2 regions of the Priestia megaterium genome follow, and region 2 is predicted to be linked to the other one. Evidence: riboswitches for the same ligand, from Rfam matches in the RefSeq annotation. Region 2 holds a riboswitch; the other holds the start of a gene.
The links. Region 2 has a riboswitch for thiamine pyrophosphate ahead of tenA (thiaminase II). Riboswitches for the same ligand answer to the same signal wherever they lie in the genome.

Region 1 (12,658 bases), 1.2 Mb from region 2:
AATCCGCAAATCACAACAATAGTCATTGGTTTGGAAAAGATTTTTTTCCATTCTCCTTTAATCATATTCATGTTTTTTAGCCTCCAATAATCCTTACTTCCGCCTGACTGTTTGACCGAAAAACATTTTCGGTCATGAAGTTCTGATTAATGTTACCATATTCACAAGAATAAGGTCAATCGTTATTCTGTAATTAAAAGCTGATTTTAGCAGAAAGTTTAAAATCAGCTTTTTAAGATAACGTTCACACTAAATATCAGGCTTAAATCATGAGTTTCATTCGCATCGTTCTTAATAAATGCCCGTCAAATTCATCATCAAATTCATCCACAAGCTGGAAACCTTTTGATTGATAAAATGCACGGCCTATTCCGTTTTCCCTTTCTACGTTAATGTAAACGATTTTTAATTCCTTCGAGCGCTTCATTCCTTTTTCTAACAATTGCGAACCGATTCCTTTTCCTTGATAAGCAGGCAGTATATAGATAGATCCTAGTTCTATTTCCCCTCTGTTTTGTAGTCGGAAAAAGTTAGCGTATCCTACGATTTTCTCATCAATCGTTGCTACATAAATGAACGAATTACGCAAGCGCCACAGCAGCCTTTTATTGGAGTATGCTTCTGAAAGAAACCGATTCTGAACGCTTCTAGGAATAATTCCTTCATATGTATCATACCAACTCATCTTTGCGACGTATTGAACAGACGTAATATCTTCTTTTCTCATTTTGCGAATGATTACCTCCACTCACATCCCTCCTGACAATTTACTGCTAAAATCGTACATAATTTCACCTGAAAAATATAGTTATAAATATATATTTTTAATTGTAACGCTCTAGAAGCATTGATTGATTTTAGAACCTTATGTATAATCGAGATAGATACAAATTGAAAATGATTATCATTAACAGGAGTGCTGAATGATGAATTTAACTACCGTGAGTATTGGCGACAAAGTAAAAGTTAAAAACATTGAATTTTTAGATAGATCATTAGAACGCCGCCTTCTTTCTTTTGGAGTAAAAAAAGGCTGCGAACTATGCATGAAGCAAAAAACCATCTTAGGAGGACCTTGTATTATTGAATGTCAAGGTCAAATGATTAGCATCCGAAAACGCGATGCGGCCAAAATTGAGGTTGAGACAGCATGAGTACAATTGCACTTTTAGGAAATCCAAACACAGGAAAAACTTCTTTATTCAATATATTAACAGATTCCTATGAATACGTAGGAAACTGGAGCGGTGTAACCGTTGAAAAGAAAGTTGGATCTATTAAAAAGCAAAACAGCCAGCTGGTTGATTTGCCGGGTGTGTATGACTTTACTCCTCTTTCTTCAGATGAAGCAGTGGTAACTAACTTTTTGTTAACCGGAGAATTTAACAGTATGCTGAATATTGTAGACGCTTCTCAGTTTGAAAGAAGCATGCATCTCACTATTCAAGCATTGGAATATGGAAAGCCATTAGTAATCGGCTTAAATATGATTGATGTAGCGGAAAAACGCGGATTGACTTTTAATTTGGAGAAGCTTAGCAAATCATTACATATTCCGGTTTCAGCGATTATTGCCCGTAATGGAAAAGGAATTAATGAGCTGCTCTCTACTTTGAAGCAAGATTTAAAAGCCCCTTCATTTCAATTAAATTATGGGGAAACCGCTGAACAAGCAATTCATATGATTCAAACAAAAGCGGACGTCAGCAGATGGATTGCCATTCAATTCTTAGCGGAAAATAGCGTAATCGAATCAACATTAAAAGAAAAAACGAGTTACTCAGAGCTGCTTGAGCTTCGAAAAGCCGCTGCACAAAAAATAAACAAGCCGCTTAGTGAGCATTTCTTCGACGTGCGTACAGCATTTATTGAACGCATTTCGAGCGAGTGTATCATAAAGGGCAGCGAAACACCTTTAACTTTCACGGATCGAATCGATCGAATTGTGACGCATAAGTGGCTTGGTCTCCCTATTTTTCTTGGCTTAATGTATTTGATTTTTAATATTACGTTTACGTGGATTGGCGTTCCGCTTTCTGATAAACTGGACGGCTTCTTTGGCGGAACGCTTAGTGAAGGCGCTGATTCTCTTTTAAATGCAGCTGGTGCTGCTCCATTTATTCACGATTTAATTGTGGATGGCATTATTGCAGGAGTAGGCGGCGTACTAGTATTTGTACCACAAATTTTTGTCCTGTTCTTTTTCATTTCACTGCTTGAAGATTCAGGATACATGGCTAGAATCGCTGTAGTAATGGATCGTATAATGGAATTTTTCGGTTTGAACGGAAAAGCATTTATTCCGATGATTATTAGCTTTGGATGTAACGTACCGGGGATTATGGCCGCGCGTACAATTGAACAGCGAAAAGAGCGCCTTATGACCATTTTAGTCAATCCATTTATGAGCTGCTCAGCACGTCTTCCTGTATACGCTTTGTTTGTAGGTGCTTTTTTTGTGCAAAACGGAGCAGCTGTGGTGTTTTCTATGTACTTGCTTGGCATTATTTTAGCACTTGTTGTAACGAAAATTTTATCAGTAACGCTTCTTAAAGACGAACAATCAACTTTTATTGTTGAACTTCCTCCTTACCGCGTACCTCAAGCCAAGACTCTTTGGAGAAGCACGTGGGAAAAAGGCCGAAATTTCGTCCGAAAAGCAGGTACGGTTATTTTAGCTGGCTCTGTATTTATCTGGCTATCATCTTACGCTGGCCCTGGCGGTTTTGGAGTAGATATGGAAAATAGCTTTATGGCTATTATTGGAGGTGCTATCGCTCCTCTATTTATCCCTTTAGGTTTTGCGACATGGCAAGCTGTAGCATCACTGATTACAGGCTTCCTAGCGAAAGAAGTGGTTGTTTCAACTATGAGCATCATTTATAAAGTACAAGAAGGACAGCTTGGCGACACAATGAAGACATTCTTTACACCGCTAACAGCCTATACGTTTATGGTGTTTGTTCTTCTTTATGTTCCGTGTCTAGCAACCGTCGCTGTTATTCGACGAGAAACCGGCTCATTAAAATGGACAGCATTTGCTGTGGCCTACCCTTTGGTTGTCGCTTATCTCGTAGCTTTGCTTGTACACACTATTGGAAAAGTACTTGGTTTTTCTTAAAAGGAGTGAATAACATTGATTATTAACATTTTAATTGGGGTTTTGATTTTTGGGTATGCCCTTTATCATATGACAAAATTCTTCCGCAAGAGTACTCAGGGAAAATGTGCAAGCTGCGCACAGCAATCTTCTTGTGCAACGGATGATTGCGGTATTGACTGGGATAAAACGATTCAAGAGGCTCAAAATCAATCATCTTAATACATTAAAAAAGCATCCTGATAGACGGGATGCTTTTTTAATGTTACGCAACTAGTTTTAAAATGAGATGAGAAAGGACTTCCTTTTCCTCTTCACTGCTGACTTTCCATAACTCATGAAGGACTTTTTCTTCTCGGTTTCGAGGCTCCTCATTTTTGGCTAAATAGCTAGCCACTTTTTTTGTAGCAGCTGCTAATTGTTCCTCATTTAACCCGAGCTTTTTACCGACATGAACTTTTTGAGTTAAATAATCAGTAAACGTATCAAAATTCTGCAAAATTGCTTCTTTTTTCTCCGTCCCTAAATTATCTACCGTTTCTTCAATTTTATTCATGTCTTTTGTAGTTCCTTCATTCATTTGACTCACAGTTAACATCTCCTTCTTAGTGAATAGACTGATATGTTCTTTCACGCTCAAATTCTGGTTTTTCGTCCGGCGTCATCTTTTCCTTACTTATTTCAGAAGTTGCATCTTTCACTTTTTCACCAATTTGCTGTAAATCACTTTTAGCATCTTCTACCGTTGATTTTGCATCATGCGTAACGCTTTTCACATCTTCTGCTTGCTTAAAGAAATCTTCATTTACACGCTCGTACAAATGTTTGGCATCATTAATTGCATCTTTTAAAAGATTCGATGCATTTTTCATTTGCTGCACCATTTTTTCTTTTGTTTCTTGAGGGTTCTCTTTTACTTGATTAATCATGTTTGCAGAAGAGTCCTTTAATGTAACGGCTCTTCTTTTAACAGATGAGCGAGTTTTATTATCAAGTAATGTTATACATCCACCTACAACTGCCCCGACAACAACACCTTTTACTAGCTTGCTGCTGTAGCTTTTCCCCGTGGTGCTAACAGCAGCAGTGCTATTAGCTGTCTGTGGATTGTTATTAATTCCTACATCGTTGTTGATGCCTGCGCTGTTGCTTAAAGCAGGGTTTTGTAATTCAGATCGGTTTCTTTCCATTTTTACTGCCTCCTTTAGCATCGTTATTGAGTGATTTCCCATCTTTTTTTATATTTAAACAATTGAATTCGTTAAAAATAAAAAACATGACTAAAGGCCACCTTTTATATCTCACTAGTCAAGAATAACTATATAGTAAAAAAAGCTAAATTTTTTAATGGAAAGATACAAGCCGGATTTTTGTAAAAGGATTGTCAGCACCGGTATAATAAGAAGTACTGTAAAAGAAATTTTATACTATTGGTCATAGGGGTGAAACAATTGAGCCAGCTTAATAAGGAATTTAACTGTGAAAAAGAATTAACGCTTGCTATTATCGGCGGAAAATGGAAGATGCTGATACTATGGCACTTAGGACGTGAAGGAACAAAACGGTTCGGGGAACTAAAATCGCTTATTCCTGATATTACGCCGCGCATGCTGGTTAACCAGCTGCGGGAACTGGAAGAAGATCTAATTGTTAACCGTAAAGTTTATCCTGTCGTACCACCTAAAGTCGAATACTCACTTACAAAAGAAGGAGAAAGTTTAATGCCTATTTTAACAGCCATGTACGATTGGGGTAAAAATTACCGTGATACAGTGCTGGTCAATCAAGAACAAAAGGCAGAAACGTTAATTAAATGATGGAAACGAATCCTTCTATTCCATAGTTTTTATTTTTTTATGCGGATGATATTACTCAATATCATCCGCATTTTTAATGAAAATTAAGCGGTTACAAGACTGATATGTCCATTAGTATACTTCTGTATACTATCATTCCCCACACTATTTGTGGGAAAAGTGCGTACTTTTAAGAACCTCAAACTGCGGGTACAATAACTACACCAGCTGCTTTTTATGTAAAAAGGCACAAAAGGTATCTATAGATTTCTGTAAGGAGTGGAGTAGAATGGAATTACAATTAGCATTAGATCTTGTTAATATTTCTCAAGCAAAAGAGGTAGTAAAAGAAGTTGAAGAACATATTGATATCGTGGAAATCGGTACACCTGTTGTAATCAATGAAGGGCTTCGCGCCGTTAAAGAAATTAAAGAAGCATTTCCTAATTTAAAAGTATTAGCTGACCTAAAAATCATGGATGCAGCTGGTTATGAAGTACAGCAAGCTTCTCAAGCTGGAGCAGACATCATTACCATCTTAGGTGTGGCTGAAGATATGTCAATTAAAGGTGCAGTTGAAGAAGCGAAAAAACAAGGTAAAAAAATTCTAGTCGATATGATTGGTGTAAAAGATATTAAAGGACGCGCAAAAGAGCTAGACGAATTTGGCGTTGACTATATCTGCGTACACACAGGATACGATCTTCAAGCAGTTGGTCAAAACTCTTTTGAAGATTTAGTAACAATCAAAAGCGTTGTAAAAAATGCAAAAACAGCCGTTGCTGGCGGCATTAAATTAGAATCTTTACCTGAAGTAGTAAAAGCACAGCCTGATCTTGTTATCGTTGGCGGAGGCATCACGAGCCAAGATGATAAAAAATCAGTTGCTTCTCAAATGAAAGAGCTTATTACAAATTAAGGAGCTTTCTATGCAGACGAGCGAACATTTAAAAACGGTTATGAATGAGCTTTTACAAACAACAGCTCTAATCGCTGACGATGAAGCTGAACAGCTTGTAAATGGCATCATCTCATCTAAAAAAGTGTTTGTCACAGGAGCAGGCCGTTCAGGTCTTATGGGCAAGTCGTTTGCTATGCGTATGATGCATATGGGCATTGATGCTTATGTCATTGGAGAAACCGTGACGTCCACTTTCACGCAGGATGATTTATTAATCATCGGATCAGGTTCTGGCGAAACGAAGAGCTTGATTCCTATTGCTCAAAAAGCAAAAGAACTTGGAGGAAAAGTTGGAGTAGTCACGATTTCCCCCGATTCCACGCTTGGCAAGCTGGCTGACTTCATCGTGAAGCTGCCCGGCGCTCCGAAGGACCAAGAACAAAGCAGTTATCAAACCGTACAGCCTATGGCGTCACTGTTTGAACAAACGCTTCTTCTTTTTTACGATGCGCTGATTCTTCGCTTCATGGAGAAGAAAGAACTTGATACTCATACGATGTACGGAAAGCATGCAAATTTAGAGTAGAAAAAGGTCTTGCCTAGGCAAGACCTTTTTTGTTTTGGAACTTTCTATATAACCAAATATTCACTTATCAGATAACTAAATGTACTTTATCATTATTTATTTTTTCAAAAGCCCTATTCGAATTTTGCTGCATCTCCATAAAACGGCTGCTCTGCAACTTTAATCGAGTCTGTTGGACACCCTTCGTACGCTTCCATCATATCATCTTGCTGATGTTCAGGAACTTCTTTTGTTCCTTCGTTGTTATCTAATACGGCATAAGCAAGACCTTCTGAATCATAATCATAAAGATCTGGCGCACTCCCTCCACATGCTCCGCAAGCAATACATGTTTCCTTCTCTACTATCGTAAAAGCCATAAAAAAACCTCCTTGACCTTTTCACTTTCTCTTTCAGAAAGTTACGTTCAGTATAAGGAGGTTTTTTTAAATTCGTCTTAAATTATTTACTGAGATTCCCCAATATTCTCAAACATCTCATCTACATTTGGCTTTTTCTTAATTAACCCTGACTCTTTTAACCAGTTAACATTTGATTGCCATGATTCTTTCGTTTGACTGCCGAATCCTTGTTCAGACTTCATTTTTGGAAGTAAGATATTCAAACTTTTTGTTTCCACATCTTTTTCAAGCGGGAAGTTTGATTTATCTTGATTATCTAACAAAATTTGAAGTGATTCTTTTGGATGTTTCTCCGTGTATTCATACCCTTTTGTCGCGGCACGCCAAAACGCTTTAATCGTATCAGAATCTTTTGCCCACGTTTGATCCCCTGTAACGGCCACTAGCTCGTAATAAGATGGCACGCCGTAATCTGACGGATCAATGTCAACCGTTTTGTATCCTTTTTTGTGAAGCAATGGTACTTCGTGGTTAATATACGCACCTATTACAGCATCTACTTTTTTGCTAATCAGTGATGAATTTAACTCAAACCCTACGTCTACTAGTTTTACTTTATTCGGATCTCCTCCATCGCTTTTCACCATTTTCTTTAGAACAGATTCACTTAATGGTGTTCCGCTGTATCCTACTACTTTTCCTTCTAAATCTTTAGGACGCTTAATACCGCTATCTTTCAATGCCACAACCCGGTTTAGCGGAGATCTTACAATCGCTCCTACCGACTTTACCGGCACATCTTCATTTGCTCGTGCCATTGCTACATCAGGCTGATAGTAAAGGCCAAGCGTGACTTTCCCTGCAGCTGCTAAATTAAGCGAGTCTGTTGGATTAGCAGGAAATTGTACTTTTACATTCAGCCCTTCTTTTTTGAAATATCCTTTTTCTTGTGCAGCGTAAATGAAGCTGTGCACTGCATTTGGATACCAATCAAGCATAATTGTAACGTCTTTTAATTTTTTACTGTCACCAGCTTTATTTTCCTTGTCCTGACCGCAAGCAGCGAGCATCAAAACAAGCAGCAGGCTTAAGCTAATCGCAAACCATTTTTTCATTCTGTTTTCCTCCACTTTAATGAACGTTTTTCGAAACCTACTACAATAATAAAAAATAAAATACCAAGCGCGGATAAAATCACAATTGGTGCAAATACACCAGCTGCATCAAACTGTGTCATCATGCGACGACTGAAATATCCTAAGCCTGCTTGCGCACCCAACCATTCCCCAATGGCAGCACCTATTATACTAAAGGTAACCGCTACTTTGAGTCCCGAATAAAAATGAGGCAGTGCAGAAGGAATGTTCAACTTAAAGAAAATATCTTTTTTTGTTGCTCCCATCGTTAACATGAGTTCTTTTAACTCTTTGTTTGTAGAACGAAGACCGTCAAATGTGCTAACGGTAATGGGAAAAAACGTAATTAATACGGTCACAATCACTTTGCTCCAAATGGAGTAGCCAAACCACAGCACAAATACAGGAGCAATGGCAATGGTCGGAATCATTTGTGACGCAATAATAAGCGGATAAAAAGCACGCTCAATAAGCGGACTCCAATTCATCCACACAGCCAGCAGAACCCCTAGCACAACGGATATTACAAGCCCAATTACGACAATAGATAACGTAGCTGGTAAATGCTTAAACAATAAATCCATTCGCAGCTCCCAAAGCTTCGTTAAAATACCGCTGGGCGTTGGTAAAATAAACGGATAGTTTACAATGCGTGCTCCAATTTCCCAAGCAGCCAGCAAAATGACTACTAAAATCACTGAAGCCCCGTACTTTTTCATGTGTTCACCTTCGATCTTAGCTGTTCAATTAAATAATCTTTCACATCAAGCACTCGCTGTTGATTCAGATCTTTTTGCGTTCGAGGTCTGCTAAGCGGCACTTGAATTTCTTCAAGACAACTTACTGGCTTGTCTGAAAAGATAAAAATGCGATCTGATAAAAAAAGCGCTTCATTGACGTCATGAGTGATAAATAAGATGCTATGCTTACGCTTTTGCCATTGGTCAAGCAGCCATTCCTGCATCGATAAACGTGTGATTGCATCAAGTGCACTAAAAGGCTCATCTAAAAGCAGTACGTTAGAACCGCTTAATACCGTCCGAAGAAAAGAAACGCGCTGCTTCATCCCTCCGGATAAATCACTTGGAAAACGGTTTTCATACCCTTTTAGGCCAAACTCTTCAAGCAGCTGAGACACTTGCTTATGAGCACTTGCTTTTGATACATTGTGAAGCTCAAGAGGCAGTGCTGCATTGTCTAGAATCGTACGCCACGGAAGCAGCAAATCTTGCTGCGGCATATAGCCTACTTTTCCTAGTCGCTTTTCATAAGACTTTCCGTTAATCACGATATCGCCTTCACTCTGCTGTTCAAGACCTGTAATGAGACGAAACAACGTACTTTTCCCAGAGCCGCTCGCTCCAACGATACTGACAAACTCGCCTTCTTTCACGTCTAAGTTTAATGATTTTAAAATCGCTTGATCACCGTTCTTGTACGTAAAACTGACGTTTTGAAAAGATAACACAGACCTATTCATGAATTGGCCACATCGCTTCGTTATAAGCCATATCCCAGAACATATACTCAAAACGCGTCGTATTCAAGAAAATTTCTTCAAGCTTTTCTAATTCCACTTCTGATTTATCTTCAGTAAGTGAGTCAAATAAATTGATACACCATGTCGCCAGTTCTCCAAATTCTTCTGAGCTGTACATTTCAATCCACTCACGGTAAAACTCATTGTTAGCTCCAGGCTTTTCACTAAGTTCTTTTCCTATTTCCCAGTAGCTCCACATACAAGGCAAAAGAGCGGCTACTAATTCAGCTAATGTTCCACTTTGACCAACGTGCAGCATATAGTGCGTGTATGCAAGCGTTGTAGGAGATGGCTGCGCTTTTTCTAATTCTTTTTCGCTGATTTCAAATTTCTTGGCATACTCACGGTGCAGACTCATTTCTTCGTTTAATGTAGAATCTAAAAGAGCTGCAAATTTCCCCATCGTTTGAAGATCGGTAGCTTTCATGGCTCCAATCGCAAATAATTTGGCATAATCAATTAGGTAAAGGTAATCTTGAATCATGTAGAAGCGAAACTTCTCCTTTTCAAGCGTTCCATCTCCCATCCCCTGTACGAAGGGATGATTATGATTTTGACGCCAAATAGGCTGCAGCTTTTCGTATAATCGTTCACTAAATTTCATGATGATCACTCCTTATGCGTATGCAGCCACGTATAAATGAACTGCACTATCACTTTTGTATATTGAACAAGCTGATTAATATCTAATTGTTCGTTCACAGCATGTGCATTTGCTAAATTTCCCGGACCGTAAATAGCGGCGGGAATTCCCGCATCAGCTAGCCATCCCCCGTCTGTTACGCTAGTTGACACATCAATTGGAGGCTTTTTCCCTTCCATTTGTTCATGAGTATTTGCAAGCAGCTGCACTCCTGCATGATTTTCATCAATTTCTAATGACGGAAAGATTTCTCCTCTGTCTTCAATCATTGATGTGCCTCCCCATTCAAAGGTTGGCAGATTATCTTTTAACCATGGATCTGCTTTTGCAATAGCTATAATATATTCTTCCACTTCTTTTGATACTTGGTCGTACGATTCATTAGGATAATAGTGAACGGTGATCCACAGCCTGCATTCATCTGCAATAAAAGCAGCATGTCTTCCGCCTTCGATTACTGCTGGATTAATCGTATTTGTCCCTGGCAAAAATCCTGGATAGCTCTTTGTAACAGCCCAGTGACGCTCCAATTCTTGTAGCCCTCCGATCACTTTTGCCATCTTTTCAATAGCGCTTGCGGCTAACAGCCCTCCTCCAGCATGAATCATACTTCGGCGTGTACCGTCATGATAGGTTTTACTGCTTTTTATCGTAATCCATCCCGTGATCACTCCGCCTTGACCTTGAATATGTAAATCACTTGTATCGACTACAAGCGCAAAATCAGCTGTATACCCTTTCTGACAGCATTGCAGCGTACCTGCCTCTCCTACTTCTTCTCCTACAACGGATTCAAAAATCAAGTCTCCTGGCAGCTCGATTCCTGCTTCTGTTAAAAGCTGCACAGCAAATAATGCTCCCGCCAAACCGCCTTTCATATCAGCAACTCCGCGTCCAATTATCATATTGTCTTTCACAACAGCTTCAAACGGATTGGTTTCCCAATTTTCATTTTCTTGTACCTCAGCAACATCCATATGGCCGTTAATAATCAAGCTTTGATAGTCAGCCGATTTTTGTCCTTTTAACGTTCCCACTACGATAGGGTCGTTAGAATATAAGTCCCACATATCAATGGAAAAACCGCAGTTTTTAAGAAAATCCGCTACGTACAGCTGCGCTTCATGAGAATTTCGTGCAGGAGGCGCTGGCGTTTTATACGAAACAAGCGTTGTTAATAACTGGATTAACTCTCCTTTGCGCTCCTCTACCTGTTTGACAAGCAAATCAATTGTTTCTTTCATGTATGACACCTTCCTTTACGCATAAAAAAAACACTTCTTTCGCAGGAAAGAAGTGTTTTTGTTTATGTACACAAAATTATTATAACGAGTTCGTAAGGAAATCCCATACAAAACATCCATTACAATACCTCTTTCCTACGCTAGTATTACCTAGTTCAGGTTATAAGGGTTAAGACTTATCGTCTCTCTCAGCTTCGAAAGCACCCCTAGTGGTGTTGTATCTCTATGAAATTAATCTATTATCATATGTTTACCTGTAATAGTTTTATCATAGTAAAGCGTTTTATTCAATAGAAAGGTTCATGATATGGTAATGAAAATAGTTTCCTTTTTAGTAGTAAAAGAAAAAGCACACACCTTTTTCATGCAGTGTGTGCTCTTTGTTTTTGTGACATTACTAGTTAGCTATTGGCTTCTTTAAAAATACGCCATAACTAATAGCACCAATTAAAAGCAGTCCTGCTCCTAACAGGAAAACCGCCGTAAAAGTTCCCGTTGCATCTAATATAAACCCTGTTACGATAGGAGCCATTGCCGCTCCTAGAAATCCACCGAAGTTCTGAATAGCGCCGAGTGAAGCAACTTGTTCCTTTGGTGCAATATCCGCCGCTAGAGTCCAAATGACGCCTGATGGCAGCTGTGACGCGAAGTAGCCAATCGACAATAAGACAATACTTAAGGCTGCATTATCAATAAAAGGAACGGGTGCTACCGATGCTGCGGCTAAGATTGCCCCGCCTACAATTGGTATTTTTCTTGCCGTTACTGCATTAATTCCTTTTCGAATAAATCTATCTGAAATTACACCACCAAGCAACACTCCTATGATTCCTGCTAGAAACGGAATAGCAGCAATCCAGCCCGTTTGTTTTAGGCTAAAACCGCGCTCTGTTTCTAAGTAGCTAGGAAGCCAAGTTAAATAAACCCATATCGTAAACATAATTCCGAAATTCCCGATAATCATAAACCATGTGCTTTTATATTTAAACAGCTGTGACCATTTTGCTTGTGAGGTATGACTGATTTTTATTTCTTCTTTAGGGACAGCTTTCACTTTATTGGCAACATAATCCGGATCTCGGTATATCTTTAGCCAAACAAACATCACAATAAAGCCTGCTGCTCCTATAACAACAAACATTCCTCTCCAACTCATTGTTAAAAGCAGTACCGTTAGAAGTGGCGGAGCAATCGCATTAGCAATTTGAGACCCTGTATTAATAATCGAAGTAGGAAGGCCGCGCTCTTCTTTTTTAAACCATCTTTCCGTCACTTTAATTCCTGAAGTAAAAAAAGGAGACTCCGATACACCAAGAAGCATTCTCATGGCATAAAGAGCAGAATACGTGTTAGTAAATGCACTTGCTACCG
Region 2 (12,658 bases):
CTCCGATTATGCCAATTCTCACGTTTTTCACCTCTTACACGCGCGTAATTTGTTTCGTTTGACTTGATTTTAAAGCTGCTAAAATAACAGCAAGTGATTTTAATCCTTCTTCACCAGGAACCGGAGATTCTTTATCTTCTGCAACTGCATCTACAAATTGTTCAATGACGTGAGAATTACTTTGTCCGCCTTCATCGTTCGACTGGATTTTTCCTAATTCATAGTTCACCACTTCACCCGTTGCATATTGTGCAACTAATGAATACGTCGGATCGTCCTCTAAACGAAGAATCCCTTTCTCGCCGTAAACAATCGTGGAGTTATCTTCTTTTCCATTGTAAGCCCAGCTTGCCGCAAGCGTCCCGATAATCCCGCTTTCCGTTTTTAATACGCACACAGCATTGTCGTCTACATTTGCAAAGTCTTTTGCATTGCTTTCAACGAATGCACCGACTTCTACAATTTCTTCATTTAATATGTAGCGGAGCATATCGGTTTTATGAACGCCTAAATCCCCCATAGCACCAATAAACGCTTCGTCTTTTTTGAAGAACCAGCTTTCTTTTCCGTCCACGCTCCAGCCTTCAGGACCACCGTGGCCAAAAGCCGTACGGAAACTATAAATTTTACCGATTTCCCCTTTTTCAATAAGTTCACGAGCTTTTTGATGAGAAGCTACAAAGCGCTGATTATGTCCGATCATTAGTTTTTTACCGTTTGTTTTTGCTGCTTCAATCATCGCTTTTGCTTCTTCTTCTGATGTTGCCATCGGCTTTTCACACAGAACATGAACTCCGCTGTTTAACGCTGCAACCGAAATAGGCGCATGAAGATAATTGGGCGTACATACGCTCACTGCTTCCACTGTACCGCTTGCTAAAAGTTCTTCATAGTTTGCGTACGCTTTTACACCGTACTGCTGTGCTACGCTGTTTGCACGTTCTGTGTTTATATCGCAAACGGCTACTAATTCTACTTGTTCATTCATCTTATATTCTGGTAAGTGACGGTGTTGCGCAATGCTTCCGCACCCAATAACGCCAATTTTTACTTTTGCCATCTTTCCTATCCCCTTTGCTTAAGCATTATTAATTAGTTTTTAACTGCGATTGATTCAAGCGGTTGCGCATTGCCGTAAACAGGACGTTTTCTCTCTGCCGGTTTCGCCCATTTAATAGCATTCATAATGACACGCTGAATGTCTTTGTTATGGTATGTTGGATATGTTTCATGTCCAGGTCTGAAATAAAATACTTTTCCGTTTCCGCGTTTGTACGTGCAGCCGCTTCTGAAAATTTCTCCGCCTTCAAACCAGCTCGTGAAAATCAGTTCATCAGGTGCTGGAATATCAAAGTGCTCTCCGTACATTTCTTCACGCTCAAGCTCGATAAATTCACCAATACCTTCCACAATCGGATGGCTCGGTTCTACTACCCACAAGCGCTCTTTTTCATCTGCTTCACGCCATTTTAAGTCGCAGCTTGTGCCCATTAACGTTTTAAAGATCTTGGAAAAGTGACCTGAGTGTAAGACAATAAGCCCCATACCGTCTAGCACGCGCTGCTTTACTTTCTCAACGATGTCATCTTTTACTTCGTCATGCGCTAAGTGACCCCACCATACTAAAACATCCGTTTGATTTAATACTTCTTCAGTCAACCCGTGTTCTACTTCGTCTAATGTTGCTGTGTGCGTACGAAATCCTCCTTCTTCTAAGAAAGAAGCGATGGCACCGTGAATGCCTTCAGAGTAAATTTCTCTTACAACCGGATTTTTCTGTTCATGACGATTTTCGTTCCATACTGTAACATTAATCATTTTCATATCCCCTTTTTTTGTGAATGCTAACTTATATCCCCTTTTTTTATCAATGCTAAACTTTGGTTAACCGGTTAACTTACTGTGGTTCACTCGCGCTTAGCAGTCGAATCTCGAATAACAAGTTCAACCGATAATTTTACATGCTGCAGCGTGCTGAAACGGTGTTCGATTGCTTGAATAACAGACGTCGCGGCGACGACTCCTTTGTTAAATACATCTTGACGAATGGTTGTTAGACTTGGAGATGCATAGCTGCTAAACGTGATGTCGTCAAACCCTACGATTGAATAGTCCTGCGGAATTCTTTTCCCCTTTTCTTGCAGTGCTTTCATAATTCCAAGCGCCAGCGTATCAGAGGATGCAAAAACCGCCCGAATATCCTTATGATCTTGCAGCAGCTTGTTTCCTAAATTGTAACCGTTATCAAATGAGCTTTCGTTCACTTCAAAAACAAACGTCTTTGATGGTGTAATGCCCGCTTCTTTTAATGCTTTCTCGTAGCCTATATACCTCTTTTTATCCACTGGACTATTGACGAGGTGATGAGCAACAAAGGCAATTTCTTTATGCCCCAAACTCACTAAATGTGTTGTAGCGAGATATCCTCCATACTCATCGTCTACCGAAATATGATGATAATCACGTTCGCACTTTTCATATGTATCTACTAACACAATCGGATTCGATAACGCTTTCATTTTTTCATATAATCGATGCGGGAAGGCTCCTAAAAACAGAAGACCATCAATATTTCTCGTTCGAATCCATTTTAAGCAATCAGCTGGGCTACTCACTCCAGATATGACTAGATCGTAACCATGCTTACGGATTACATATTCAATTCCACTAATCATTTCACTGTAATAATGGTTATCTTTAAATATAGTAGAAAGTGAATCATCTGTAAGCGGGAACATCACGCCAATCATATTTGACTTTTGTTTCGAAAGACTAACGGCGGTTAAATTTGGTTCGTAGTTTAATTCTTTTACCGCTGTTAAAATTCGCTCTTTTGTTTCATCGGATACTTTGTTAATTCCGTTTAAGACGTAAGATACTGAAGCTGCAGACACCCCTGCATGCTTTGCTACATCACGAATCGTTATCTTTTCTCCCATAAAATCTCTCCAGTTAAACGGTTAACTATTTACTCGTTCATTATAATTCACTCCTTTATTATCAGTCAACGTATTTTTCAAATTATCTGTTAACTATTATAATATCTTCCTAGATTGGTATGTTTTAAGCAGTGACAAGATGTATTGACACCTGTTAATCTTTGAAACGTACATATAAAGTTCGGTGCACAGCACGCACCGATCCGTGATAAAAGGGGCGTTCAAAAGGATTTCAGGAGGTACTTACTTTATGTTTAAGAAACTAGCAATTATTGGAGCACTAGCCGTTCCTATGTTCGGCATGAGTCACGGGGCAAATGCCGCTGAAACAACCCATCGCGTAAAAGCCGGAGAGACTCTTTACAAGATTGGCGCTGAATACGGCGTTACGGTTAAACAGTTAAAAGAAGCGAATCACAAATCTACCGACTCTATTAATGCAAATGAAACATTAACAATCCCTAACTCTATTAGCGAAAGCGATAAAGAATTGTTAGCTCGCCTTGTACAAGCTGAAGCAAAAGGTGAACCTTACGCTGGCAAAGTGGCTGTAGCAACAGTCGTTTTAAACCGCGTGGATAGCGATTCTTTCCCAAACTCTATTCATGATGTCATTTATCAAGGTACACAGTTTACACCTGTACAAAACGGTGAAATTAATAAAGCAGCGGATGCTGAAGCAAAAAAAGCTGTAAATGAAGCACTAGCGTTTAGAGGTCAAGGAAAAGGCTCGTTATTCTTCTTTAACCCAGATAAAACAAGCGATCAATGGCTTCGTCAAAAACAGGTTACGATTACAATCGGAAATCACGTTTTTGCAAAATAAACAAAAAAAAGCACTCAGATGAGTGCTTTTTTTAATATGCAACAAGTAAGCTTAACAGAACAGCTATAATAATAATAGGTAATACGTATTTAACTAGAAAGAACCATGCGTTGAATAATTTAGCGCCTTTTGTACTTCCTGAAATAAACTCTTCATACACGGCTTCTTTTTTCATTTTAAATGTCACAAAAATCGCAATGGCTAAACTTCCAAGAGGCAGCATTAAATTGCTCACAAAAAAGTCAGCTACGTCAAATATACTTCTGCCAAAAAGTGAGACATGTTTTAGTACACCAAACGAAAGCGCTGATGGGATACCTACTACAAACACAAGAATCCCTGCTAAAGAAGCATAGCGAGTTCGTTTTGTCTGATCGTCTTTGGTTAAAGCAGCTACGATAATTTCCAGCAGTGAAAAAGCAGACGTAAGCGTAGCAAATAGAAATAAAATTAAAAACAGTGCTAAAAAGACGGTGCCAAACGGCATTTTCTCAAATACTGTTGGCAAGACCACAAACAAAAGTCCAGGTCCTTCGGTTGGCTTTAATCCGAATGAAAAAACAGCTGGAAAAATAGCCAAGCCTGCAAGCAGCGAAACAAACAAGTTCAAAATAGCAATGGTGCCCGCTGAACGCGTCAAGCTTACTTTTTTCCCTAAATAAGAGCTATATGTCACCATGCAGGATAATCCTACGCAAAGCGAGAAAAACGACTGACCGAGCGCATAGAGAACAGATGACCCTGTAATGGCTGAAAAATCCGGTTTTAAAAAGAACTTTACTCCGTCCATAGCTCCGTCTAATGTTAAAGAGCGAACCACAATGATAATAAAACAGATAAATAACAACGGCATCATGTATTTATTAGCACGCTCTATGCCTTTTTGTACGCCTTTTGAAATAACAAACACTGTAATTAATAAAAACAGCGCCTGTGCACCTAATACCACATAAGGTTGGCTAATGACGGCATTGAACAACGGACCGTACTCTTTTCCGCTTAGCATACCGGTTACGCTCATAATCGTATATAAAATCACCCAGCCGCCAACGACGCTGTAAAAGGAAAGCAAAACGACACAGCTGAGTACTCCCAGCCTGCCAATCCATACCCAAGCGGACTTTGGAGCAATTGCTTTATAAGCACTAATCGCTTCTTTTCCCGTATGTCTTCCAATGATAAATTCTGCCAACAGAAGCGGCAATCCAATAAAAATTGTAAATAAAATAAACAACGCAAAAAATGCTCCACCGCCACTGGTTCCGGTTACGTATGGAAATTTCCATATCGCTCCTAGACCAATTGCTGCCCCAGCAGATGCTAAAATAAAACCGAGGCGTGAAGACCACTGATTTCCTTTACTCATATAATGTTACTCTCTCCTCTTCTAAACTCAAAACTCACCTGATTAGTACTGTACCATAAATGCAGAAGAAAATCATTCCCGTTTTACTTTTTTCTATAAAACGATATCTATATAGAATAGAAAAAATGAAGAAGCAGCTGCCTCTTCATTTTGAGTTTGATGTTTCTATTCAAAAATTATTCTCTGTACGATGATTCGTCTCCACGGTAGGCTTCTTGATTTGATATTTCTTCAATATGCATATGCCCTTCTCTCTCTAAACGAAGAACCGTACGCTCTGCATCTTCATAACTCTCGCACGTCACTTGTTTATATTCCATATCGTCTTTATCTGTGTAAGCCACTAAATATGTTTCCATTTTAACTCCTCCTATATAAACTATATGTAACGTATGTTGCCTTTTTCGTTTATTTCTAAACATATAGGCTCCAAACATAAAGCCTAGCATACTATAATAGCGGAACTTCAATTTAAAAAGTTGAATTTTTCATTATGCACCGATGCAACATGGAGGTTACGCTTATGACATTTATTTTATCATTCGTACCAATTGTTGTTCCTTTTGGTATTTTAATTAGCTTAATTGCTTTTACAGCTGCTTTTTTACAATCAAAAGAGCATCATAAAAAGCTCTAGCTTACAAAAGCTAGAGCTTCTTTTTAAAAACGTCTATAGCGTTTAATCAGTCCCACAATAATAGCAATTGCTAATAAAACAATCGAGATGATAACAGTAATGACAATTGGCTGATTTCCACTTTGTTTCACCGCAATGGCAATATAAGCCCAAATAAAAACAAGCGGATAAACAGCGTCTCGGTTTTTTAATGTAAACATAATGCCCAGCGCAGCCCCTACCAGCAGCATAATAATCGTCCATGCTAATTCATTTAGGCCAAGCAAGTGCTGTATTCCATTTGCTTGAAATACGACAAATACATTAACAATAGTCGCAACAGAAATCCATCCAAGATAAAGCGAAATCGGCAGACGCATAAACCATGTCGTCATCCGAGAATGCTGAATAATGGAATATACAATCATTAATGTGCCTAAAATAAAGAGCATAACTAAAAGGGATAACTTATAGTAATCGTTTTGGAAAATAAAGATCCACGCACTATTTAACAAACAGTTTAGAAAAAACCAAATGCCGATACGTGCATATATTTCCTTTTGATCTTCTCTTGCAAAAAATTGGCGTATAACCCAAATGGTTAATAACAAATAAATAACGCCCCAGATAGCAAAGGCATAACCGGCTGGTGTAAACAACGTAGGAACTTGCGCAGAAGCCTCTGCCGTTGTTTTGCCTCCTATTGGAATCGCATTTGCTAAATAATTCACAAGAAGTGTAATAGCCAAGCCTACTGTATTTAATACAGCATACAAACGAAATTTTGCCATTTTGTTCTCTCCTTTCTTCTATTTATATGGGAATGTTTCGGAGACGAAAACGGCTCTTCCCTTCATTAATACCTCTTCTTCCCTAAAAATATGCATTTTTAAACAAAAATGATTAAAAATAGCTTCAAGAAGCTACCTCTTTAAGAGATAAAAACCGTTAGGGAACAATTTTCCGTAACGCTTTCTATTTTTCAGAATATATGGTAAGTTAAACATAGACTAATAGGAAGTCCACTAGGGGTGCCGACCGGCTGAGACAAGTTTTCTTGATCCCTTTGAACCTGATCTGGCTCATACCAGCGTAGGAAAGTGGCAATGTTCAGTTTTGTACTGTCATTTGCCACTCCGTTTATAAACGGAGTGTTTTTTATTTCCTTTATGTGCTTGTTTGTGACTTCCTCATATTAAAGGAGGATTTTGATGTCATTTTCATCTCAATTAAGACAAGAAGCAAACTATATTTACGAAGCCATTTTTAACCACCCTTTTATTAAAGGAATTGCTGAAGGAGACGTGCCAAAAGAGGCGCTTATTCACTACGTTTCTCAAGACTACGAATACTTAACAGCATTTGTCCGCATTTACGGCGCTGCTTTAACAAAATGCCGCACGCGTACCGAAATGGAAGCCTTTAATGCCGGCATTTCTACGGTATTACATAGTGAAGTACACCCTCATAATAATTTTTGTGAAGTAGCAGGCGTACGCTATGAAGACCTCCACACTGAGGCTCTTTCACCAACGGCCAGCCACTACATTAACCATATGACAAGCGTTGCGCATACAGGCAGCTTAGCGGAAATCATTGCCGTGCTTCTTCCATGTCCGTGGACGTACGTTGAAATTGGCCAGCGCATTACAGAACAAGTAAATCCATCTCCTTCTCATCCTTTTTATGAATGGATTCAGTTTTATAATAATGAAGAAATGAATGGCACAACACAATGGTTTTGTAACAAGCTTGATGAACTCGCCGAACAAGCGACTGAAGAAGAACGTAATCGTATGAAAGATCACTTTATCAAAAGCTGTGAGCTGGAGTATTTATTTTGGGAAATGGCGTATACACAAGAAAAATGGCCGCTTTCTCAGCTTTCACTTTCAAAATAACGAAAAAGCCTCCTATCAGGAGGCTTTTTATTTCAATAATTTTTTAATCATTTTCAAGTTTTGTTTCTCTGAAGGATAGCGGAATGACAAATCAAACTTGGTTGTTTGAGACAGCATGCTTTTAAAATGAGAAAATGTCTGAAAGCTGTCTTTTCCATGATATTGGCCCGTACCGCTTTCTCCAACTCCGCCAAAGGGTAAATATGGCGTAGCGATATGCATAAGCGTATCATTTATACAGCCTCCTCCAAATGAAAGACGCTCCGTTATGACATTTTGTACATTTGCACTTTCCGTAAACAAGTAAAGAGCTAACGGCTTAGCTTTTTCTTGAACTTTATGAATAACTTCGTCTAGCGTTTCGTATTCAATCATAGGAAGAATAGGCCCAAAAATTTCTTCTTGCATAACGTCTGATGTCCAGCTTACTTCACTTAACACCGTAGGTTCTATTGTGAGCGTACTTTTATTATACCCGCCTCCAACTATAGCGTTTCCGTCTTTTAAAAACTCAACTAGCCGAATAAAATGGCGCTCACTGACAATACGGCCGTAGCGCTCACTTTCAAGCGGATTACTACCGTAAAATTGATAAATCGCTTCGCGAAGTTTCTCCACTAGCTGCGCTTTTACCTTTTTATGCACGAGCAAATAATCGGGAGCAACGCACGTTTGGCCTGCATTCATTCCTTTGCCAAACATAATTCGCTTCGCTGCAAGATCTAGGTTTGCATCTTCATGTACAATGCACGGACTTTTTCCTCCTAGCTCCAGCGTGACGGGAATAAGCTGCTTTCCTGCTTCTTGCATAATAATTTTCCCTACATTTACACTTCCCGTAAAGAAAATATAATCGAGGGGCTGTTTTAAAAGCATGCTCGTCGTGTCTACAGCGCCTTCAATCACCGTCACAAATGCGGGATCAAAAGCCTCAGCTAGTAATTCTTGTATAACCCGAGATACGCTAGGCGTTAATTCAGAAGGCTTTATAATCGCCGTGTTTCCAGCGGCAATCGCTCCTACTAAAGGAGACAGCGCTAATTGAAACGGATAATTCCACGGAGCAATAATTAACGCGACTCCATACGGTTCAGGCACAATTTTCCCTTTAGAGCCCACGTGTGTTAAAGCGGTTTTTACTTTTTTAGGCTTCATCCATTTTGCTAAATGCTTAAGCGTAAACCGAATTTCCTCTAGTAAAATCCCAATTTCCGACGTGTACGCCTCTACTTCAGATTTATTCAAGTCTTGTTTTAAAGCATCTATAATTCTCTGCTCGTTTTGTTTTACTGCGTCTCTGAGCTTATTCAGCGCTTGAATGCGGCTGCTGATGCTCTTTGTCTTTTGTGCATAGAAATACTGCTTTTGTGTAGAGACAATATGTTCAATGACCGTTTCATCTGTGATATAGAATTGCTCGTGGTTCATCTCTTTCATCTCCCTATAAACATTCAGCTTCAACTGTAGCAAGCAAGCTTTTTAATAGCTCAACTGCCTTGTTTAAAGCCAATGAATAATATCTCTGCGTTCCTTTTTGCTCAATTTGCACAAGCTTTTGATCACGTAAAATTTTTAAATGATGAGAAATTGCCGGTCGTGATAAAGTAGACTCGTTTGCAATTTCATTAACGGTTAAAGGCTCTTTTTCCGCGAGCAGCAAAATAATATCTTGTCTTGCTGAATCACTTAGAGCCTGAAAAATAGGAATGCTGGCACGAAATAACTCCACTGCTTTTTCACTCATAAATATTCTCCTTTATTTAATTTCTTGTGTTCTGCGGACAACGGATGAAAGCCACTTTCTTGGTACAAAGCGCGGGATGAAGGTGGCGAGACGAAACTGTACTCCTGGTACGATAACCGTCTGCCCTTTCATAAATTTTTTATAGCCCGCTTTAGCAACTGCTTCTACATCCATTGCACCGCTTTGAAAAAGCTTGGAATTGCTCAGCTGAGCCCGGTCGCTAAAACCCGTTTTAGTTGGACCCGGGCATAGAGCACTTACCGTTACATTGGTACCTCTTAATTCATTTTCAAGGGCCTCTGTGAAAGATAATACGTACGCTTTTGTTGCGTAATACACTGTCATAAGCGGACCCGGCATAAATGCAGCAACGGACGCAATGTTTAAAATTTTCCCGTGATTTCTTTTGACCATATCGGGTAAAAATAATTTTGTTAAATGAGTTAATGCTCGGATATTTAAGTCAATCATGTTTAACTCTTCATCTAAAGCTGTTTCAATAAATTTACCGTATAGTCCAAAACCTGCATTGTTCACTAAATAATCAACGTGCATTTCTTTATTTTTAAGTTCTTCATACAGTGACTGTATCTCTTCTTCTCTTGATAAATCCTTTACAACCGTTATTACGTCAATATTATAAGTAGATTTTAAATTCTCTCTAATCGCTGTTAGTTTATCAGCACTTCTGGCAACTAAAATTAAAGAATGGCCATCCTTTGCGAATTGATAAGCTAACTCTTTACCTATTCCTCCGGACGCACCGGTGATGAGCGCATAATGCTGTGACATAGTGTTCACTCCTTATGTTTATATGTTCAAGAACTTAAACATTTAAACTTATCTTATAGGATTCATTTTTTCCCGTCAACTGTTTTCTATACTCTCCTTTTCTTTTATGTTTTCCATTTTTGCCATTTGCGCATTTCTGTACATTTTTTTACAAAATATGCGTTTTCTTTACATAGAAGGCTAATGTCGTCTAGTTTTGACAACCTTTGTCACCTAGCAGGAAAACAAGTGAAGATATGGTGAATACAACATACAACAAATAATCCATTACATAGTTGGATGAAAATAGATAAGGGAGGAAATGAAAAATGATGGAGACGTATACAATTAAAAAAGTAAGTGATCAATTAGAGGTAGAAAAGAAAACGTTAAAACAATGGGAAAAATTATTGGGCAGCTATTTAACAATTGAACGAGTAGATGGGGCCCGTGTCTATACAGAGGAACAAATTGAATTATTTAATGATATTAAACAGCTGTTTGATGAACAATGTACGTTAGATGAAGTCAAAGAATATGTTCAGCTGCTAATAAAGGAACAAGAAGAGCAGGAGCATTTAGTGATGGAATCAGAGGCAGCGGTTTCAAAAGAAGAAGAACCAGCAAAGTTGAAAACTGCTAAAAAAGAAAACGTCATTGATTTTCAAGAACACTCCAATAAACAAATGAAGCAAGAAAAGAAAAAAGCTGCTGAAAAGCAGGAAAGCATTTCAGAGAATAAGCAAGAGAAGACCCCTCCTATACCTGAAGCACGATTAGCTACTGAAGAAGAAAAGCAGGCTATTTCTGCTTCTATTGAAGAACCAAAACCAAACGACCTTGTCGTGAATGAAAAAGAGCTGCTTCAAGGGGAACTAGTAGAAGCTGTTCGCCGCTATGAAGATGTGTTTGAAGTACTTGATACGTTTAAAGCTGATTTGTTAAAAGAAATGCGAGAAGGAATGCGAAATGAAGTTCGGGAAGAAATTGTCGGAGAAGTAAAAAAAGAGCTTGAAAAAAGTGCTACTCAAACTGTAGAAATGGTGGAGTCGGTCGGGGCATATATCTCTGAGTCTTCAGAACGCAGCGCAAGAGATGTAGAAAATATGTCTAAAAAAATTATCCGTTCTAACGAAAAATCGTTTGATGAAGTCACTTCTTTGATTGAAGATTATTCAACAATTGCGGAAGAAAAAACAGAGGATATGCGCCTGTTCATGAAAGATGTCATGGAGAATGCGGATGAATCCTCTAAAGAAATGCAGTATTTATTAGACCGATTCTCAAGCAATTCTACCGTTGCAATGAATCAAGTAAAATTTATGGTTGAAAAATTAAATAATTCTTCAACTAATACGACAGAAGAGCTTCGTGATTTAATTGATTCGATGAATGAAGAACGAGTCTATTATTTGAAAGAAATGGAGAAAGAGCGTAAGCTTCATCGTCAAAGCGTAGCTGAACGCGAAGAAATGTTTAGTGATTTTGTCCAAACCTTTAGACAAACCGCCGCTGCTGATATGAAGCGAAAACGGAAGTGGTGGAAGCTGTTTCTCTCCTGAAAACACCGGCCCTATGGTAATAGGGCCGGTGTTTTTTGATGGTATAAGCACTAGTAGTTTGTCCGGACGAAACGTTAAGGTAACCTATGCTGATGAGACGTTATACTTTGAAAAACATGATAGCCGCTTACCGATACGCCTATAGTTCCCGCTCCCGGAAACACTGTATCTCCGCATAACCACAGCCCTTGTAAGCCAGATCGATGCGAAATGCTGTTGAACAAGGCATGATCTAACGTTTGCGGAAAGCCTCCCACTCCGCCGTTTGGGCGAGAAGTGAACCTTTCCCATGCTTTAGGAGCTCCTGAAATTTGATGCTCTGCTTCTTCAATGTTAGGAATGATAGTTTTAATTCCTGCTATCATTTTTTTCTCAAGAACTTGTTTTTGAACATCATAGGTTTCCTTGTTACTCCACTTGCTAAGCTCAATGTGAGTAGATGCTGTAATTGTACGTTTGCCTTCCGGCGCACGAAAACGATCGTCAGGATGAGACACGGAGATAAATAAATGATTTCCTTCCGTCATCTCGCCTTGTTCGGATTGAAGCACTTGCTGAAACAACTCTACCTTCTGCGGAAGATCTCTTTCATCAATCGCAACATACATCGAAAACGTTCCCCACTGCGGAAGCTCGCTTTTTTCTTTGGCCCTCTTATGGATATGTTGGTAATCTTCATCATGCAGTAAAGACTTTAAGCTTTGAATTGGCGCGTTGCATACAACGTCTGAAGCGCGGTAGCGGTTACCTCTATGATCATGCACGATCCACTCGTCGTTATCACGCTCTATCTTTACTACTTTCCTTCCTAGAGTCGTTTTTCCTCCGTTGGCTTTAATAGATTTTTGCAGGGCTTCTGCGACTTTGTATAAGCCACCGTTCACATAGAAAGCTCCTTCGTGATAAATATCCAACGCTAGACATCCGATAAGC

Region 1: it holds a riboswitch for thiamine pyrophosphate, as region 2 does, so the genes downstream of both, CEQ83_RS04475 (acetylornithine deacetylase) here and tenA (thiaminase II) in region 2, are expected to answer to the same signal.

The regions. Positions count from the first base shown of each region.
Region 1 covers NZ_CP023317.1:868,321-880,978, reverse strand. Annotated here, with positions in the region: gene CEQ83_RS04550 (YhgE/Pip domain-containing protein) at 1-71, opposite strand, end outside; gene CEQ83_RS04545 (GNAT family N-acetyltransferase) at 263-748, opposite strand; gene CEQ83_RS04540 (FeoA family protein) at 924-1,154, shown strand; gene feoB (ferrous iron transport protein B) at 1,151-3,121, shown strand; gene CEQ83_RS04530 (FeoB-associated Cys-rich membrane protein) at 3,137-3,322, shown strand; gene CEQ83_RS04525 (DUF3243 domain-containing protein) at 3,366-3,689, opposite strand; gene CEQ83_RS04520 (hypothetical protein) at 3,706-4,290, opposite strand; gene CEQ83_RS04515 (transcriptional activator HxlR) at 4,552-4,917, shown strand; gene hxlA (3-hexulose-6-phosphate synthase) at 5,186-5,815, shown strand; gene hxlB (6-phospho-3-hexuloisomerase) at 5,826-6,383, shown strand; gene CEQ83_RS04500 (ferredoxin) at 6,497-6,742, opposite strand; gene CEQ83_RS04495 (ABC transporter substrate-binding protein) at 6,829-7,839, opposite strand; gene CEQ83_RS04490 (ABC transporter permease) at 7,836-8,579, opposite strand; gene CEQ83_RS04485 (ABC transporter ATP-binding protein) at 8,576-9,340, opposite strand; gene tenA (thiaminase II) at 9,333-10,004, opposite strand; gene CEQ83_RS04475 (acetylornithine deacetylase) at 10,010-11,287, opposite strand; TPP riboswitch at 11,403-11,505, opposite strand; gene CEQ83_RS04470 (MFS transporter) at 11,685-12,658, opposite strand, start outside.
Region 2 covers NZ_CP023317.1:2,072,482-2,085,139, reverse strand. Annotated here, with positions in the region: gene CEQ83_RS10455 (Gfo/Idh/MocA family protein) at 1-22, opposite strand, end outside; gene CEQ83_RS10450 (Gfo/Idh/MocA family protein) at 35-1,060, opposite strand; gene CEQ83_RS10445 (ThuA domain-containing protein) at 1,093-1,818, opposite strand; gene CEQ83_RS10440 (LacI family DNA-binding transcriptional regulator) at 1,908-2,939, opposite strand; gene CEQ83_RS10435 (cell wall hydrolase) at 3,190-3,765, shown strand; gene CEQ83_RS10430 (sodium-dependent transporter) at 3,797-5,131, opposite strand; gene CEQ83_RS10425 (hypothetical protein) at 5,308-5,490, opposite strand; gene CEQ83_RS10420 (TspO/MBR family protein) at 5,792-6,538, opposite strand; TPP riboswitch at 6,765-6,863, shown strand; gene tenA (thiaminase II) at 6,959-7,648, shown strand; gene CEQ83_RS10410 (aldehyde dehydrogenase) at 7,676-9,076, opposite strand; gene CEQ83_RS10405 (ArsR/SmtB family transcription factor) at 9,090-9,392, opposite strand; gene CEQ83_RS10400 (SDR family NAD(P)-dependent oxidoreductase) at 9,405-10,184, opposite strand; gene CEQ83_RS10395 (helix-turn-helix domain-containing protein) at 10,493-11,725, shown strand; gene CEQ83_RS10390 (FAD-dependent oxidoreductase) at 11,800-12,658, opposite strand, start outside.